Regions from separate parts of the Agrobacterium fabrum str. C58 genome, predicted to be linked through region 1. Evidence: predicted binding sites of a transcription regulator. Region 1 holds the regulator's gene; each other region holds the start of a gene.
What was found. The regulator PhoB, encoded in region 1, activates phosphate uptake and scavenging genes when phosphate is short. The targets are predictions, from matches to a motif close to TGTCATNNANCTGTCAT.
Positions count from the first base shown of each region.

Region 2: a site for PhoB is predicted at 1,220-1,236, ahead of ATU_RS08135 (LTA synthase family protein). Genes of this name have one in related genera too.
Region 3: a site for PhoB is predicted at 1,487-1,503, ahead of ATU_RS06230 (esterase-like activity of phytase family protein). Genes of this name have one in related genera too.
Region 4: a site for PhoB is predicted at 2,366-2,382, ahead of ATU_RS10345 (BtaA family protein). Genes of this name have one in related genera too.

Region 1 is NC_003062.2:420,571-424,619, forward strand. It holds gene pstB (phosphate ABC transporter ATP-binding protein PstB) at 1-664, shown strand, start outside; gene phoU (phosphate signaling complex protein PhoU) at 761-1,486, shown strand; gene phoB (phosphate regulon transcriptional regulator PhoB) at 1,519-2,202, shown strand; gene ATU_RS02050 (GcrA family cell cycle regulator) at 2,494-3,027, opposite strand; gene ATU_RS02055 (aspartate aminotransferase family protein) at 3,459-4,049, shown strand, end outside.
Region 2 is NC_003062.2:1,640,658-1,644,706, reverse strand. It holds gene ATU_RS08135 (LTA synthase family protein) at 1-1,161, opposite strand, end outside; gene ATU_RS08130 (NAD+ synthase) at 1,384-3,063, shown strand; gene ATU_RS08125 (TolB family protein) at 3,133-3,963, shown strand; cobalamin riboswitch at 4,034-4,049, shown strand, end outside.
Region 3 is NC_003062.2:1,250,654-1,254,702, forward strand. It holds gene lon (endopeptidase La) at 1-645, shown strand, start outside; gene hupB (DNA-binding protein HupB) at 935-1,210, shown strand; gene ATU_RS06230 (esterase-like activity of phytase family protein) at 1,554-3,752, shown strand; gene ATU_RS26895 (hypothetical protein) at 3,958-4,049, opposite strand, start outside.
Region 4 is NC_003062.2:2,080,885-2,084,933, reverse strand. It holds gene ATU_RS10355 (glycoside hydrolase family 25 protein) at 1-120, opposite strand, end outside; gene ATU_RS10350 (class I SAM-dependent methyltransferase) at 356-1,075, opposite strand; gene ATU_RS10345 (BtaA family protein) at 1,072-2,322, opposite strand; gene ATU_RS10340 (lytic transglycosylase domain-containing protein) at 2,664-3,740, opposite strand; gene ATU_RS10335 (LysE family translocator) at 3,877-4,049, opposite strand, start outside.

The DNA of each region.
Region 1 (4,049 bases):
GACTGCACTTATCGGCCCGTCCGGTTGCGGTAAATCCACTTTCCTGCGCACCTTGAACCGCATGAACGACACGATCGACGGTTGCCGGGTAACCGGCAAGATCACGCTCGACACCGACGATATCTACGATCAGCAGATCGATGTCGTGGAACTTCGTGCCCGCGTCGGCATGGTGTTCCAGAAGCCGAACCCCTTCCCGAAGACGATTTACGAAAACATCGCCTATGGTCCGCGTATCCACGGTCTCGCCCGCAACAAGGCGGATATGGACCAGATCGTCGAGCATAGCCTGCAGAAGGCCGGTCTCTGGAACGAAGTGAAGGACCGTCTGCTGGAATCCGGCACCGGCCTTTCCGGCGGTCAGCAGCAGCGTCTGTGCATCGCCCGCGCAGTTGCCGTCAGCCCCGAAGTGATCCTGATGGACGAGCCGTGCTCGGCGCTGGACCCGATCGCGACCGCCAAGGTCGAGGAACTGATCCACGAACTGCGCACCAATTACACGATCGTCATCGTCACGCACTCCATGCAGCAGGCGGCGCGTGTTTCCCAGCGCACGGCCATGTTCCACCTTGGTCACCTTGTCGAAGAAAACGAAACCGACAAGATGTTCACCAATCCGGACGACCAGCGCACGCAGGACTACATCATGGGCCGCTTCGGCTGATCCTGGCCGGCGCTTTCTCGAAACCGAACAAGACTGGTGCCTCTGCCGTGCCCGCTTCCGGGCACGCGCATGCAGGCCAAGCCGGAGGACTAGACCATGACACAGACAACGACCCATTCGCATATTCTGTCTGCCTATGATGATGAACTGAAGTTTCTGACGCGTCGTATCGCCGAAATGGGCGGTCTTGCCGAGCAGATGTGCGGCGACGCCGTGCGTGCGCTCGTGAATTCCGATGCTGCGCTCGCGCAGAAAGTCATTTCGGACGATACCATTCTTGACCACGCTGAGCGCGAAATCGGCGACAAGGCGATTGTCACCATCGCCAGACGCCAGCCGATGGCGGCTGACCTTCGCGAAATCATCGGCACCCTGCGTATTGCCGCTGACCTGGAGCGCGTCGGTGATCTCGGCAAGAATACCGCCAAGCGCGTCATTGCGGTTGCCGGAACCGGCGTTCCGCGCAAGCTCGCCCGTGGCATCGAGCATCTGTCGGAACTGGCGCTGGTGCAGCTCAAGGAAGTGCTTGACGTCTATTCCACCCGATCCGCCGAGAAGGCCAATGCCATCCGCGAGCGCGACGAGGAAATCGACGCCATGTATACGTCGCTCTTCCGTGAGCTTCTGACCTACATGATGGAAGATCCGCGCAATATCACCACCTGCACGCATCTTCTGTTCTGCGCCAAGAACATCGAGCGTATCGGCGACCACGCCACCAATATCGCCGAGACGATCTATTACATGGCCACCGGCAGCCAGCCGGAGGGCGAGCGTCCGAAGGACGACAGTTCCAACACGCTCGGTTCGGTGACCGAGTAACAGACAGGCAGAGGCTTGTGCGGAGTTAGCATATGGTGCCGAAGATTGCAGTTGTGGAAGACGAGGAAGCGCTGAGCGTCCTGCTTCGTTACAATCTCGAGGCTGAGGGATACGACGTCGACACGATACCCCGTGGCGACGAGGCGGAAATCAGGTTGCAGGAGCGTATTCCGGATCTTCTCATCCTGGACTGGATGCTGCCTGGCGTCTCCGGCATCGAACTTTGCCGGAGGCTCAGAATGCGGCCGGAAACGGAACGCCTGCCCATCATCATGCTGACGGCGCGTGGCGAAGAGAGCGAGCGCGTTCGTGGCCTTGCCACCGGCGCCGACGATTATGTCGTCAAGCCGTTCTCGACGCCGGAACTCATGGCCCGCGTCAAGGCCATGCTGCGCCGGGCGCGTCCCGAGGTTCTGTCTTCGGTGCTGAAATGTGGTGATATCGAACTGGATCGCGAGACCCATCGCGTTCACCGCAAAAGCCGCGAAGTGCGCCTCGGCCCGACGGAATTCCGCCTGCTGGAGTTCCTGATGACCTCGCCGGGCCGGGTGTTCTCCCGCTCGCAATTGCTGGATGGCGTCTGGGGCCACGATATCTACGTCGACGAGCGTACCGTTGACGTGCATGTCGGACGCCTGCGCAAGGCGCTCAATTTCTCCCATATGCAGGATGTCATCCGCACCGTGCGTGGTGCCGGATATTCGATGGAAGCCTGAGAGGAACCGAACTGACGGTTCCTTTCAGCGCGACATACTCCAAAATCGAAAGGCCCGAAACCGGAATGGTGTCGGGCCTTTTCATTTTGAACCTTCCGCAAAGACGACAGCATCATCCCTTTGACAACTTGCCGATGGCTCGCAGAAATCCGGATTGCCGGGCGAAACCCGACGGCGGTGAGGAAAGCCTTGACGCTCTGCTGTCGCTGACCGGGAAGCGCGATACTTTTGTCACAAAAAAACGGGCCCGAAAGCCCGTAGTTTTTGAGTGTCAAATGCGTGCCGCAACACTCAAGCCTTACGGCGCTCGCTAACCGGCTGGTAGGCGAGCTTCGCATGGAACTTGCAATAGGGCGAAGATTCCAGCGCTTCACAACCGCAGAAATGGAAATCATCTTTCAAGGGGTCGCCGACCGGCCACTTGCAGGTGCGCTCCGTCAGTTCCGTCAGCGTCAGGCGACGGGAAATCGGGGTGACGACGTTTCTGGAAGGAACGTAATCGAGAACTTCTGCAGTCTCGACGCCGATCTCTTCCTGAAGAGCCGTTGCCGCGTTGGAACGCGTCAGGATCCGGGCCGGTGCCGTGCCGACACGACCGGCGAAATTCGTCGCGCGCGGGGCAGGGGCGGCGGCGCGCTTGGGCGCGGAACGCGCCGAAGTGACCGGACCGCCGGCCTTGACGCGTCCCGGCAGATTGAGACGGTGAACCTTGCCGATAACGGCATTACGGCTGACACCGCCCAGCTGCGCTGCTATCTGGCTGGCGCTAAGTCCCTCGGCCCACAATTTCTTGAGTTTCTCGACTCGCTCGTCTGTCCAGTTCATGCCGCTTCTCCGCTTTTCGCGTGTATTGTCGGCAGAATCCCTCTCCGCCCCGCGGGCGTGCCGCAAGCGTGGTTTCCGCCAGATTTTCGGTGACTAGTTCCGCCGCAATGCAGTCTAGTAATTAGCGATTAACCTAGTGCCAGCCCGACTCCGTGGCAAGAGTCGGGGGAATCATCTGGAATCGATTTTCCGGTTTTCCCCAACTTGCTGGTGAGTTGAGTCTGAAAGGCAACACCTTGGGCCTCGAAAGCTTCCATCTACTACTGCTTGAGACGCCCGGCAAATGCGGACTTTTGTTGACATCGGCAGGCGAACTGACAATAGTGCCGGTGCCGCCGCAAGGCGGCATTTTTGATTTTCAGGCGAGGGATAACCCTCAGAGCCTATTGACAACCGTCTGACAGCGCGTCCGCGCAAGGAGTGATACAGCCATGGCCGAAGCCGCCGCGCCATTGTTCGATACGTTTGCAAGAGCCCCCCTGCGCTTTGAGCGAGGCGAGGGCGTCTGGCTTTTCACGGAAAGCGGCGAGCGATATCTGGATTTTGCGGCCGGCGTTGCGGTCAACTCGCTGGGCCACGCCCACCCGCACCTCGTGGAAGCGATCAAGACCCAGGCCGAGAAGGTCTGGCACGTCTCCAACCTCTATGAAGTGCCCGGACAGGAAAAGCTTGCAAAGCGACTGACGGAAGCGACATTTGCGGACAAGGTCTTTTTCACCAATTCCGGCGCGGAAGCGCTGGAATGCGCGATCAAGACCGCGCGCCGTTACCATTATTCCAAGGGACATCCGGAAAAGTTCCGCATCATCACATTTGAAGGCGCCTTCCATGGCCGCACGCTGGCGACGATCGCCGCCGGCGGCCAGCAGAAATATCTCGAAGGTTTCGGTCCCAAGGTCGAAGGTTTTGACCAGGTGCCGTTCGGTGATGTCGATGCGCTGAAGGCTGCCATCACGGCCGAGACGGCCGCACTTCTGATCGAGCCCATTCAGGGCGAGGGCGGCATCCGCGCGCCGGCCAAG
Region 2 (4,049 bases), 1.2 Mb from region 1:
CTCGAAGCCAAAATTCTTGTAGACCTGCTTGCGGTTCCAGAACCATTCCTGGAACGGATGCATGGCGATGGCGGAATATCCTTCGCCCCGGAAGAAGCTTGCGAGCGAGGGCACCGGACGGCGGATATATTGCTGATAGGGAATGCTACCATAGGGCAGGAAGGCGTTGGAGAAACCGGTCAGCGCCTCAAATTCCACATTGGCCGTCATGCCGCCGAACTCAGGCGAAAACACATTGCCGGACTGTTTGGCGCGGATGGTCGGCATGGGATCGGCCGAAAGTTCGACATTCTCCAGCCGGGTCGGATCCCATAGCGATTCGCTCATCAGCATGATGACATCAGGGTAATCGCCCTTGTTGGCGGCGAAGGAAGCGGATTTCGAGGTGAGGTCGGCGATGCTGTTGTCGCCATAACCCTCGGGTGCCGCGACATTGGCCATGGGGATATTAAAGGCGAAGGCCATCAGGAAGCCGTTATGGCGGTAGTTCTCCTGCTGATCCCACATCATGGGAATGATGTTGAGGCGATCGCGCACCCAGGAATAATGCGAATAGTCCATCAGCGAGGCAAGACCGGCGAGAAGCGGCAACGCCAGCACAAGACCCGCGGCGCGCTCACGCCAGCTCAAGCCCGGCGAATGGCGGCGCGCCAGCAGCCATAACGCCACAAGGGCTGCGATGGCGGCGCAGAGGCCGAGGACCACCAGTGCTGCCGTCAGGGGCTGGGCCTTCAACATGGTCGGCAGAAGCTCGAGGATCTGCCGGCCGAATAAAAGGTCGGAAGGGTAAAGTGGATCGGAGAGATAAGTCTGTTTCTGGGCGGAAATCAGTCCCGTCAGCGCGCAGAGCGGCGCGACGGCAATCAGCGACAGGTAACGCCTGCCAAGGATCGCATCCAGCGCCAGGAGAAGGGCGAGCACGGCGGCGATGGTGGTTACGCCCGGGCGGGCCGGGGAGGTGAGGAAAGCGCCGACATCACGGAGCGAACCGCGGGCGATCCATTCCAGCGCCACGACAAGCACAATGGATGCGATCGTCAGATTGGCAAGCGTATAGGCCGTACCCGAAAGCTTCGAAAGGCTCCTCAGTCCCGCAGGCGAAAAGACAAGACCAGCCTTTTCGGAAGCCGTTGTTTTTGGCGCCGAATCTCTCAAACTCATACTCCGGTATTTCAGGCGGCAGCGCCGATCCGGGGAGGTGAATCGGACGTCGCAAAATTGTCATGTAACTGTCACATAAGCGCGATGAACGCGACATGAACTTTGCGGAGGATGGCTGGGGCGGTGATAACCTTAGCGTGAACGCAGCCGTGGCGTCTTGCCCAGGCGACGGCATGCAATTGCCGCGTTGCGGAGCGGCCACGGGCGCGGTATTGAAATGGCATGAGCGACAGACACGATATCCAGAACCATCTTCGAATTGCCGTCGGGCAGTTCAATCCGACTGTTGGCGACGTGGCGGGCAATCTCGCCAGGGCGCGTGAGGCACGGGCCGATGCGGCGACGCAGGGTGCCGACCTTCTGCTCCTGACGGAGCTGTTCATTTCAGGCTATCCGCCGGAGGATCTGGTGCTTAAGCCGGCTTTTCTGAAGGCCTGCCTGAAGGCTGTGGAAGAACTGGCGGCGGAGACTGCCGATGGCGGGCCGGGCGTCGTCATCGGTTTTCCGCGTCAGGGCGAGACAGGCCGGCACAATTCGGTGGCGCTTCTGGATGGTGGCAAGATCATCGCGTTGCGTGACAAGATCGATCTGCCGAATTACGGCGAGTTCGACGAAAAACGTGTTTTCGAAGAAGGGTCGATTTCCGGGCCCTATAATTTCCGTGGCGTGCGGATCGGCATTCCGATCTGCGAGGAAATCTGGAACGACATGGGCGTGTGCGAGACGCTGGCCGAAAGCGGGGCGGAAATCCTGCTGGTGCCGAATGGGTCGCCCTATTATCGCGGCAAGCTGGATGTGCGCCATCAGGTGGCGCTCAGGCAGGTGATCGAAAGCGGCCTGCCGCTGGTTTTCGCCAATCAGCTGGGCGGACAGGATGAGCTGGTGTTTGACGGTGCGAGCTTCGGCTTTAATGCCGACAAGACGCTGGCCTTTCAGATGAGCCAGTTCGAGGCCACGCTCGCTGTCACCGACTGGAAACGCACCGCAGACGGCTGGCATTGCGACAGCGGGCCTTTCTCGAAAATCCCTGAGGGCGAGGAGGCGGATTACCGCGCCTGCATGCTGGGCTTTAGGGATTACGTCAACAAGAACGGCTTCAAGAGCGTGGTTCTCGGCCTTTCCGGCGGCATCGATTCGGCGATCTGCGCAGCCCTTGCCGTCGATGCGCTGGGTGAGGAGCGGGTACGCTGCATCATGCTGCCCTACCGCTACACCTCGGAAGAATCGCTGAAGGACGCCGCCGATTGTGCGAGAGCGCTCGGCTGCCGTTACGATATCGTGCCGATCGTCGAGCCGGTGGAAGGCTTTCTTTCGGCGCTCTCCGAACTCTTCGAGGGCACGGAAGAGGGCATTACCGAAGAAAATCTGCAGAGCCGCACGCGTGGCACCATTTTGATGGCTGTCTCCAACAAGTTCGGCTCGATGGTGGTAACGACCGGCAACAAGTCGGAAATGTCGGTGGGCTATGCGACGCTTTATGGCGATATGAATGGCGGTTTCAATCCCATCAAGGACCTCTACAAGATGCAGGTCTATGCCATTTCCAGCTGGCGCAACGCCCATGTGCCGCCGGGCGCGCTTGGCCCTTCCGGCGAGGTTATCCCAGCCAATATCATCGCCAAGGCGCCATCGGCCGAACTGCGCCCCAACCAGACCGACCAGGATTCGCTGCCGCCCTATCCGGTGCTGGATGATATTCTCGAGTGCCTTGTCGAGAAGGAAATGTCGGTCGAGGAAATTCTGGCGCGCGGCCATGATGTGGCCACCGTGCACCGGGTCGAGCATCTGCTTTATCTGGCCGAATACAAGCGCCGGCAATCGGCTCCGGGTGTGAAGATCACCAAGAAGAATTTTGGGCGGGACCGGCGTTATCCGATTACCAACCGGTTTCGGGATCGGTAAGGTGCGCAAACGGAATGTATGCGCCAGTCGACGCTCCACACCAGACTATCGACAGGCCCGGGAGGCAGCATGCGCAGTTCCATCGAAATCTTCAACATCCGGACCCGGAAGATGCGGGTGGTCTGGCAGACGCCGGAGCTGTTTGAAGCGCCGAACTGGTCGCCGGACGGGAAATATCTGCTGTTGAACAGCGAAGGGCTGCTTTATCGCCTGTCACTTGCCGGCGACCCTTCGCCGGAAAAGGTCGACACCGGCTTTGCGACAATCTGCAATAACGACCACGGCATTTCGCCCGATGGTGCGCTCTATGCCATTTCCGACAAGGTGGAGTTCGGCAAGAGCGCGATCTACCTTTTGCCGTCGACGGGCGGCACACCGCGGCTGATGACGAAGAACCTTCCCTCCTACTGGCATGGCTGGTCGCCGGACGGGAAAAGTTTTACCTATTGCGGCATTCGCGACCAGGTTTTCGACATCTATTCCATGGACATAGACAGCGGCGTTGAAACGCGCCTCACCCATGGTGAAGGCCGCAACGACGGCCCGGATTATTCGCCGGATGGACGATGGATCTATTTCAACTCCAGCCGAACCGGCCAGATGCAGATTTGGCGCGTGCGGGTGGATGGTTCCAGCGTCGAGCGCATCACCGACAGCGCCTATGGCGACTGGTTCCCGCATCCGTCTCCTTCGGGTGACAAGGTGGTGTTCGTTTCTTATGACGCCGATGTCTTCGATCATCCGCGTGATCTCGATGTGCGGGTGCAGCTGATGGATATGGATGGCGGCAATGTCGAAACGCTGTTCGACCTGTTTGGCGGGCAAGGAACGATGAATTCGCCCAACTGGTCTCCTGATGGCGATGAGTTTGCTTATGTCAGGTATTTCCCGGTGGAATGATGACGGTAAGGTGCGGCAGGCCACATTGCCGCACCACCCGTGGGACACTTGTGCTTGCAAGCTTTTTTGCCCATAGCTTCTCCGGT
Region 3 (4,049 bases), 830 kb from region 1:
CGCGAGGATCAGGTTGGTGTCGTCACCGGTCTGGCGTGGACGGAAGTCGGCGGTGAGCTGCTCACCATCGAAGGCGTGATGATGCCGGGCAAGGGCCGCATGACGGTCACCGGCAACCTCAAGGAAGTGATGAAGGAATCCATTTCCGCGGCGGCATCCTATGTCCGTTCGCGCGCCGTGGACTTCGGCATCGAGCCGCCGCGCTTCGACAAGAGCGACATCCACGTTCACGTTCCCGAAGGCGCAACCCCGAAGGACGGACCGTCCGCCGGTGTTGCCATGGCAACCGCCATCGTCTCCATCATGACCGGTATTCCGGTCTCGAAGGATGTGGCGATGACAGGCGAGATCACACTGCGTGGTCGCGTGCTGCCGATCGGCGGCCTGAAGGAAAAGCTGCTTGCGGCCCTGCGCGGCGGCATCAAGAAGGTGCTGATTCCGGAAGAAAACGCCAAGGATCTGGCGGAGATTCCGGACAATGTGAAGAACGAGATGGAAATCATCCCGGTTTCGCGCATGGGCGAGGTTATCAAGCACGCTCTCATTCGCCAGCCGGAACCCATCGAGTGGGATGGCAGCATTGAGACGCCTGTTATAGCAACGGTCGAAGGTGTCGACGACGGCAACCAGACGATCGCGCATTGATGGTGCGCATCGTCGCGGGGGCGAGAATCGCCTTTCGCGATGGGCAGTGCATAGAATCAATGCGTTAGGTGTCAGAGCGCGTGCGCGGCGCTCAGCTCCGCGCAACTGATGCCAAATTGGCACGAATATGTGGAAGGCCGGCAGAAATGTCGGCCTTTTTTGTGAAAAAAATCTCAGACCCCTTGTTTTTCAGGCGATTCCAGCGCTTTTGAGTTGCTGTGCGCGGATGCAAATGTATTCTGCGCCGGCTTAATTTTAGTCGTTTCAAACCATTGAAAGGGGTGGAAACATGAACAAGAACGAGCTCGTCTCTGCTGTTGCCGAAAAGGCTGGTCTCACGAAGGCAGATGCTGCTTCCGCTGTTGATGCCGTATTCGAAACCGTACAGGGCGAACTGAAGAACGGTGGCGACATCCGTCTCGCCGGCTTCGGCAGCTTCTCCGTAAGCCGTCGTGAAGCCTCCAAGGGCCGTAACCCTTCCACGGGTGCTGAAGTCGATATCCCGGCTCGCAACGTGCCGAAGTTCTCCGCAGGCAAGGGCCTGAAGGACGCCGTCAACTCGTAAGGTTTCCGGAAAGTTGCGATGTCCGGCGGCGGGCATGCGGCTTTTTCAGGCTCACGAGGAAACATGTTTTGACGCGCTCATGCCATTATCAGGTGTGAGGTGGCCTTCGAAAGCTCTTTCGGGCGGCCCGGTTTCACCCCTTATGGTGTGGATTGAAAGTCTCGAGGCGCCTGTGTAGCTTCCATTCGGACACACGGCGTTTCGAAAAGCGGAATGTGCGCATAAACACGAAAGCCCGGCCTCCATGGCCGGGCTTTTTGATTCTCCGCCATAAAATGTCATGCCACTGTCACGTCTTTGACGCAGAAGCCATGGGGTGTTTCTGGATCCAAGGGGGATTAAAATGGCGTTCCGATTTTCTCATGTGGCTTTGACCGCGGCATTGCTCACATCCGCTGCCTTTCCGGCCGCTGCCGAACCGGTTTTCAACCGCATCGCGTCTTTCCCGGTAGCGAAGAACCTGCCCGCGGACCAGGACGCCAAGTCCGTCACCTCGGCTGAAATCGTCACCGCCAGTGAAGATGGCAAGACGCTGATCTATTCGGACAGCCCGCTTGGCGGCATCGGTTTCATCGACATCACCGACGCAAAAGCCCCGAAGGCCGGCGGCGCATTGCTGCTGCAGGGCGAGCCGACCTCGGTTGCCGTTGCCGGTGCGAAGGTTCTGGCCGGCGTCAACACGTCGGAAAACCGTGCCAAGCCCTCGGGTAAGCTGGTAACGGTCGATATCGCCACCAAGAAGATCGAAGCGAGCTGTGATCTCGGCGGCCAGCCCGATTCCGTTGCCGTTTCTCCAGACAAGACCTTTGTCGCCATCGCGATCGAAAACGAGCGCGATGAAGAAGTGAATGAAGGCGCACTGCCGCAGATGCCGGCCGGTTATCTGGTAACGGTTGGCCTGAAAGACGGCGCGGCCGATTGCGCGACGCTGAAGAAGATCGACGTCACCGGTCTTTCTGAAATTTCCCCTGAGGATCCAGAGCCGGAATTCGTCTCGATCAACGCCAATGGCGAGATCGCGCTCACGATGCAGGAGAACAACCATATCGTCATTATCGACGGCAAGACCGGCACGGTGAAGACGCATTTCTCCGCCGGCACCGTCAATCTGGAAGGCATCGACACCAAGACCGATGGCCAGCTGAAGTTCACCGACAAGCAGGAAGGCCGCAAGCGCGAGCCGGATGCCGTGAAGTGGCTGGACAATGACCGTATCGTCATCGCCAATGAGGGCGACTGGCAGGGCGGATCGCGTGGCTTCACCATTTTCGACAAGACCGGTAAGCTTCTTTATGAAGCCGGTGCTTCGCTCGAGCATGCGGTTGCGGCCATCGGCCACTATCCGGAAAAGCGCTCCAAGGCCAAGGGCATCGAGCCGGAAGGTCTGGAGGCGGCAACCTTCGATGGCCAGAAGTACTTCTTCGTTCTTGCCGAGCGCGCCTCGGTCGTTGCCGTTTACAAGGATACCGGCGCAGAACCGCAGCTGACGCAGCTTCTGCCTTCGGGAATTTCGCCGGAAGGTGCTGTTGCCATTCCCTCGCGCAACCTTCTCGTCACGGCTAACGAGGCCGATCTGGCCGAGGGTGGCGGTGCTCGTTCGCACGTCATGCTCTATGAACGTGCGGAAGGCCAAGCGGCCTATCCGCAGCTCGTCTCCGCCACCGTCGATGGTGCGCCGATCGGCTGGGGTGCTCTTTCGGGTCTGGTTAGCGATGCCGAAAAGCCAGGCATTCTCTACGCCGTGTCCGACTCGGTCTATGGCAACCAGCCGTCGATCTATACCATCGACGCCACGAAGAAGCCCGCCGCCATCACCAGCGTTCTGCGTGTGAAGCGTGACGGCATCGCGGCCCAGAAACTCGATATCGAAGGCATTACCCTCGATGGCAAGGGCGGCTTCTGGCTGGCCTCTGAGGGCGACAGCGCCAAGCTCGTCCCGCACGCGCTCTACAACGTCAACGCCAAGGGTGAAATCAAGGCTGAGATCGCGCTGCCTAAGGAACTGCTTGCCGGTGATACCCGCTTCGGTTTCGAAGGCGTGACCATGGTCGGCAAGGGCGATGACGCCACGCTGTGGATGGCCGTGCAGCGCGAATGGGGCACGGATGAGAAGGGCTTCGTCAAGCTCGTCTCCTATAACCCGAAGTCCAAGGAGTGGGGCGCCGTGCGTTACCCGCTCGACAAGACCGAGGCCGGCTGGGTCGGCCTTTCTGAAATCACCGCGCAGGGCGATAATGTCTATATCGTCGAACGCGACAACCAGATCGGCGACAAGGCCAAGATCAAGAAGCTCTACCGCGTCGCGATCGCCGACCTGAAGCCGGGCAAGATCGGTGGCGAGCTGCCGCTGGTGGCCAAGCAGGAAGCGCATGATTTCCTGCCCGATCTCAAGGCGCAGACCAACGGTTACGTCGTCGACAAGCTTGAAGGCTTCACCTTCGACAAGGCGGGAACAGCGTATGCCGTGACCGACAATGACGGTGTGGACGATTCTTCTGGCGAGACGCTGTTCTTCACCGTCAATCTGAAAGCCATCAACTGATCGTGCCGAGTGGCGTTACAAATGAGAAAAGCCGGGCATAGCCCGGCTTTTTTGTATCGCCAAGAGACCCATGGGCGGTATCGCCAATCTTGCACGATGCGTGACGAGGCAAGCCGCAACATCGGCATTGCTCGTTAGGTATAGGATCTTTGAGGATTTCGTCCGGAGACTCGCCGGGAAAATGCCGCGGACCGATCCTGATGGATCAACGTCCCGGGGAACTGCGGCTTTTGGGAGTATCTTCTTTTTCCGAGTCCTGCTGAACCCAGCGGAAAAAAATATAAACAGGCAGCGCAA
Region 4 (4,049 bases), 1.2 Mb from region 1:
GTCGGTATCGGAGAATTTCGGCCTGGAAACGGATGCGGTTTCCAGCAGGTCGTAACTGGTGGACGTGCAGCCGCTGACCAACAGCAAAGCCGACAATAGTGCCGAAAAACGCAGCCGCATTGGAACCCTGATGATTATTGTTGCCCATCCCGCGGCCGCAAAACGGCGCGCCGTATCTCCCGATTTACGCATAACATGGTAAACAAACTGATATGGCAAGGGGGAGCGCGTTTTTTGCACCTCGCAAGTTGCTGGATTCCAAGCGATTTGCGGTTTTAGTGCGGAGATTGGGCCCGACAGAAGCCTTGAGGACGATGCCGCATGGGGTCGGTCGGGTTTCTTAATCCGCCGGGAATCAGGCGTCAGCCAATAAGCGGTGGATCTTCGGCTGCGGGGCTTCGGCAACCGGAAGCGTGATGACAGCCCGCCATGCGTATCCCCTCGCGATTTCCTCGAAGACGAGATTCCCGTCGAAACGGCCGGCCATATTGGCGAGAACGTAACGGAGATTTGCGCGGGGCGTAACGTGAAAGCGGGTGAGCCAGGCTTGAAGAAGCGTGCGGAACCACTTCGGCAACTGTTCCTGCTGGCCGAAATCGACGATATGCAGCGAACCGCCGGGTTTCAGCGCCGCGAGCGCCTGTTCGATCGCTTTTTCCCAGTCCGGTATCATCGACAGCGCATAAGGGATCATGACGCGGTCGAAGCCATCGGGCTGGCCGAATTCCGAAGACCGGAAAGCGGTGGCATCGGCGACACGCAGAATGGGTCGCTCCGCTTTGCCGGCAAAATTCTCGGAGGCGGTCAGCAGCATTTCGGCTGATATATCGAGGCCGAAGAGTTTGGCGTCGGGAAACCGGCGGCTGGCCAGCAGCAGGTTGCGGCCGGTGCCGCAGCCGATTTCCAGCAGCGTGCCGCCCTTTGGCACGTCGAGGCCGGAAATGGTCCGGTCACGGCCCAGAAGATAATATTTGCGGGTGATATCGTAGATATGGCGCTGGTGGCGATACATGCGGTCCATCAAGCCCGCATGCGCGCTGTCTGCAAGGCCGACATTCTCGCCGATGGTTTTCATGCCATAGCCCTCTGGTAGATATGGAAGCCGCCATAAATGGCCGAGCGGTCCATGGCGTTGAGTTCGTTGGAGCGCTCTTCGAGATAGACCCACTGGTTGCGGATGTCGGGCGAAAGCCGGCCCTCGATAACGCTCTTTTCGGCCGCGGTGCGGAAGATGACGCGTGCCCCGGATGCGGCAGTGCGGCTGATCTGCGACCATAACTCGTTGAGCTGCACATCCGTCATCCAGTCCTGCGCATCGAGCAGGATATAGCGGTCGACGCCATTTGCCGGCTTGCGGGAAAGCAGCTCGGTATAGGTGGCGTGATGCACCGCGACGCGCGCGGTGTTGTTGCGGATCTTTTCGTAATATTCCGGCTTGAGATAAGCGGGCAGGGCACCCTCATGCGGCTCGGGATAACGGCGCGCAAAGGCCTGCCAGGCGAAATAATTGTCGCTGAGCGGGAAGTTGCAGGCAAGCTTTTCCAGCCGCTCCTTGAGGACGGAGGCAACCGTGCCGTCGCTGGAAAGGCTTGCCAGCTCGTCATACTGGCGCGGCGGAATGCCAAGGCCGAAAAGCGAGCTCTTGCGCTTCGTCAGCCAGCGCACCACCGGCTTGTCGAAAAGCGGCGCGACCTTGCTGTCAAAAAACTGGCGCTGTTCGTCCAGCGTCCGGGTCTTGGCCATTTCGGTGAGTTTCACGCCGTGCAGGCGGGCCATGATGTGGCCGGCGCCGATGAAACGGCCGAGCAGGCCGGTCCGGTAGATGTTCCTGTCGAACACCGAAATGCGACGGCGGCCGGAAAGGGTGCGCTTCGACCAGTATGCCTTGGTCGTGGCATCCAGATGCTCGGCGATGAAACGGTCATAACCGACGCTGTTGCTGCGGGTGCCGGCGCGGCCGAAGTGGCGCACCACATCCTGATGGGCGGGCAGATGGCGGAAGGCAGCGAGCTTCAGCTTGTTCAGCGCGATGTGGTGCGGGTTGAGGTCCACCACATCGATGCTGGCCGGGTTGCGCGAGAGATAGGCCAGCATGTTGCAGCCGCCGGAGCCGATGGTGACGATGCGGTGGCCTTCGCCAAGCTCCATCGCTTCCATGTCGATCTCGGGGTCTTCCCAGATCTGCGGATAGACGAGGCCGGAAAAGAGGACGCCGAAAAACCGTTCGGACAGGCCGCTTTTGGAGAGTGCCTTGTGCTGGAGCAATGCGGACTTCAGTTTCGTGTTTTTGCTGAAGCCGGTCTTGGGTGCCGCACTCGTCATATGTTCACCTCTCAGTCGATTGAGAGGCGTCTACAGCCGCCACGCTACAGTTTGATGACAGGGGTTGCTGGCAGAGAGAGCGAAAAGAAAAGACCATTGGAAAACCAGCCCGCACCAGCCCGAGCCGGGCACCAGAGAACGGCGGCGCCGCTGGAAGGCGAGGTGGTCACTGACCACTCAGTCGTCATCCCCGGGGCTATTCCCGAGGTTCTGCAACTGATCGATTTTTTACGGCATGTTTAGATCCCTGGGACGAGCCCAAGAATGACGACAGAAGGGAGCCGCAGCATTTTCAAAAAAGCCGCTCAGCTGCGCGGCGTCTCCAGCACAGGCAGAGGCCGTCAGTTCCGCAGAACGTGCAGCATGCCCTTGCGCTTGGCATCGTAATAATAACCGCGCGCATAAAGGCGGACGGCATTGTCACGGTCGTTACCCGCCACAACCCATGCGCCGCGCAAATATTTGACGGCGTATTTGAGATTGGTTTCGGCATCGAACAGGCCGGAGGCGGGGCCATCGAAGCCCAGGGAGCGGGCCGTGGCATGCCGGATTTGCATCAGGCCGAAATTGCCGCGGCTATAGGCGCCGGGATTGTAGCGGCTTTCGCGCTGCACCACGCGGTGAACCAGATCTTCCGGCACATCATACATGGTGGCGTATTTGGTAATCAGGCCACTCAGCTTTTCGCGTCCCGCCGGTGCGGTTCTGAGCGGTGCCGTCATTGATTCGTTCTGGCGAATTGCGGCGAGCGCGGCATTGGTCGGGCCGGCGGCATAAGCGAGAACCGTGCTGTCCGGTTTCGGCAGCGGGATGACTTTCCGTTCCGCCGTCAACTCGGTGCCGATGGACGGCGAACCGGGTGGTGGCGGCGCGGCCGGGAAGCTGCCCTTGACGGCAGCCACCTGCGGCAGATCGACGGCGGCATTGTGCATGGCCGGTTTTGCCGCCGCATTTGCCGTTTCGATGGCTGCTGCCGCCGGCGTGGTGTGTGTCGGTACAAGTGCCGCGGCCGTGGTCGGCGCGGCTGTCGTTGCTGCGGCTCCAGCCACTTCGGTCGGCTGCTGCATCTGCGTGGCGATGGCTGCGGCGGCTGCAATTTCGGAGGCAGGCGGCAGCGCCACGCGTCCGCCCTTGACGGCGACGGCGGTGGGAAGTGCTGCTGCTTGAGAAGAGGCTGCGGCGTCGGCGGTCTGAACTGCCGGTGCTGCCGGGGTGGCGCCCGCTACGGCTTCAGCCGTCGCTGGTTGCGTCGATGTCTGGGCCGAAGAGGTAGAGGTAACTGTTGCAATTTTCGGGCCGTTCGGCCCTTCCTTCGCGGCATATTCGACGCTGGTGCATGCGCTTAGTGCCAGTGCCAGACCCACCGTGGAAGACAGAAGAAGTGCACTTCTTCCGCGGAATTTGCCCGAATTTCGCATGTTGCCGCCTTCGTTATGCCTGTCTCTCGATACCCCCGCGTCAAGCGAAGCAGGCAGTGTCCCGTCGCGCCTTCATTAACCTATTGTAAGGAAAGCGGCAAGCGGGGACGTGGCGCCCCGGCTTTCAGGTGGATTTTCAGGCCGCGATGCGCCTGTATCCGGCGCTGACGGCGCGGCCGGAAATGAAGTGGGTGCGGTATTTCGGCCGGATTTTTTTATCGCCTGACATGCGGCGCACCAGCGCGAGTGTCTGGCCGGCGAGCATCGCCTGCGCTGCCAGAATCACACATGTCAGAATGAGGATAGCGG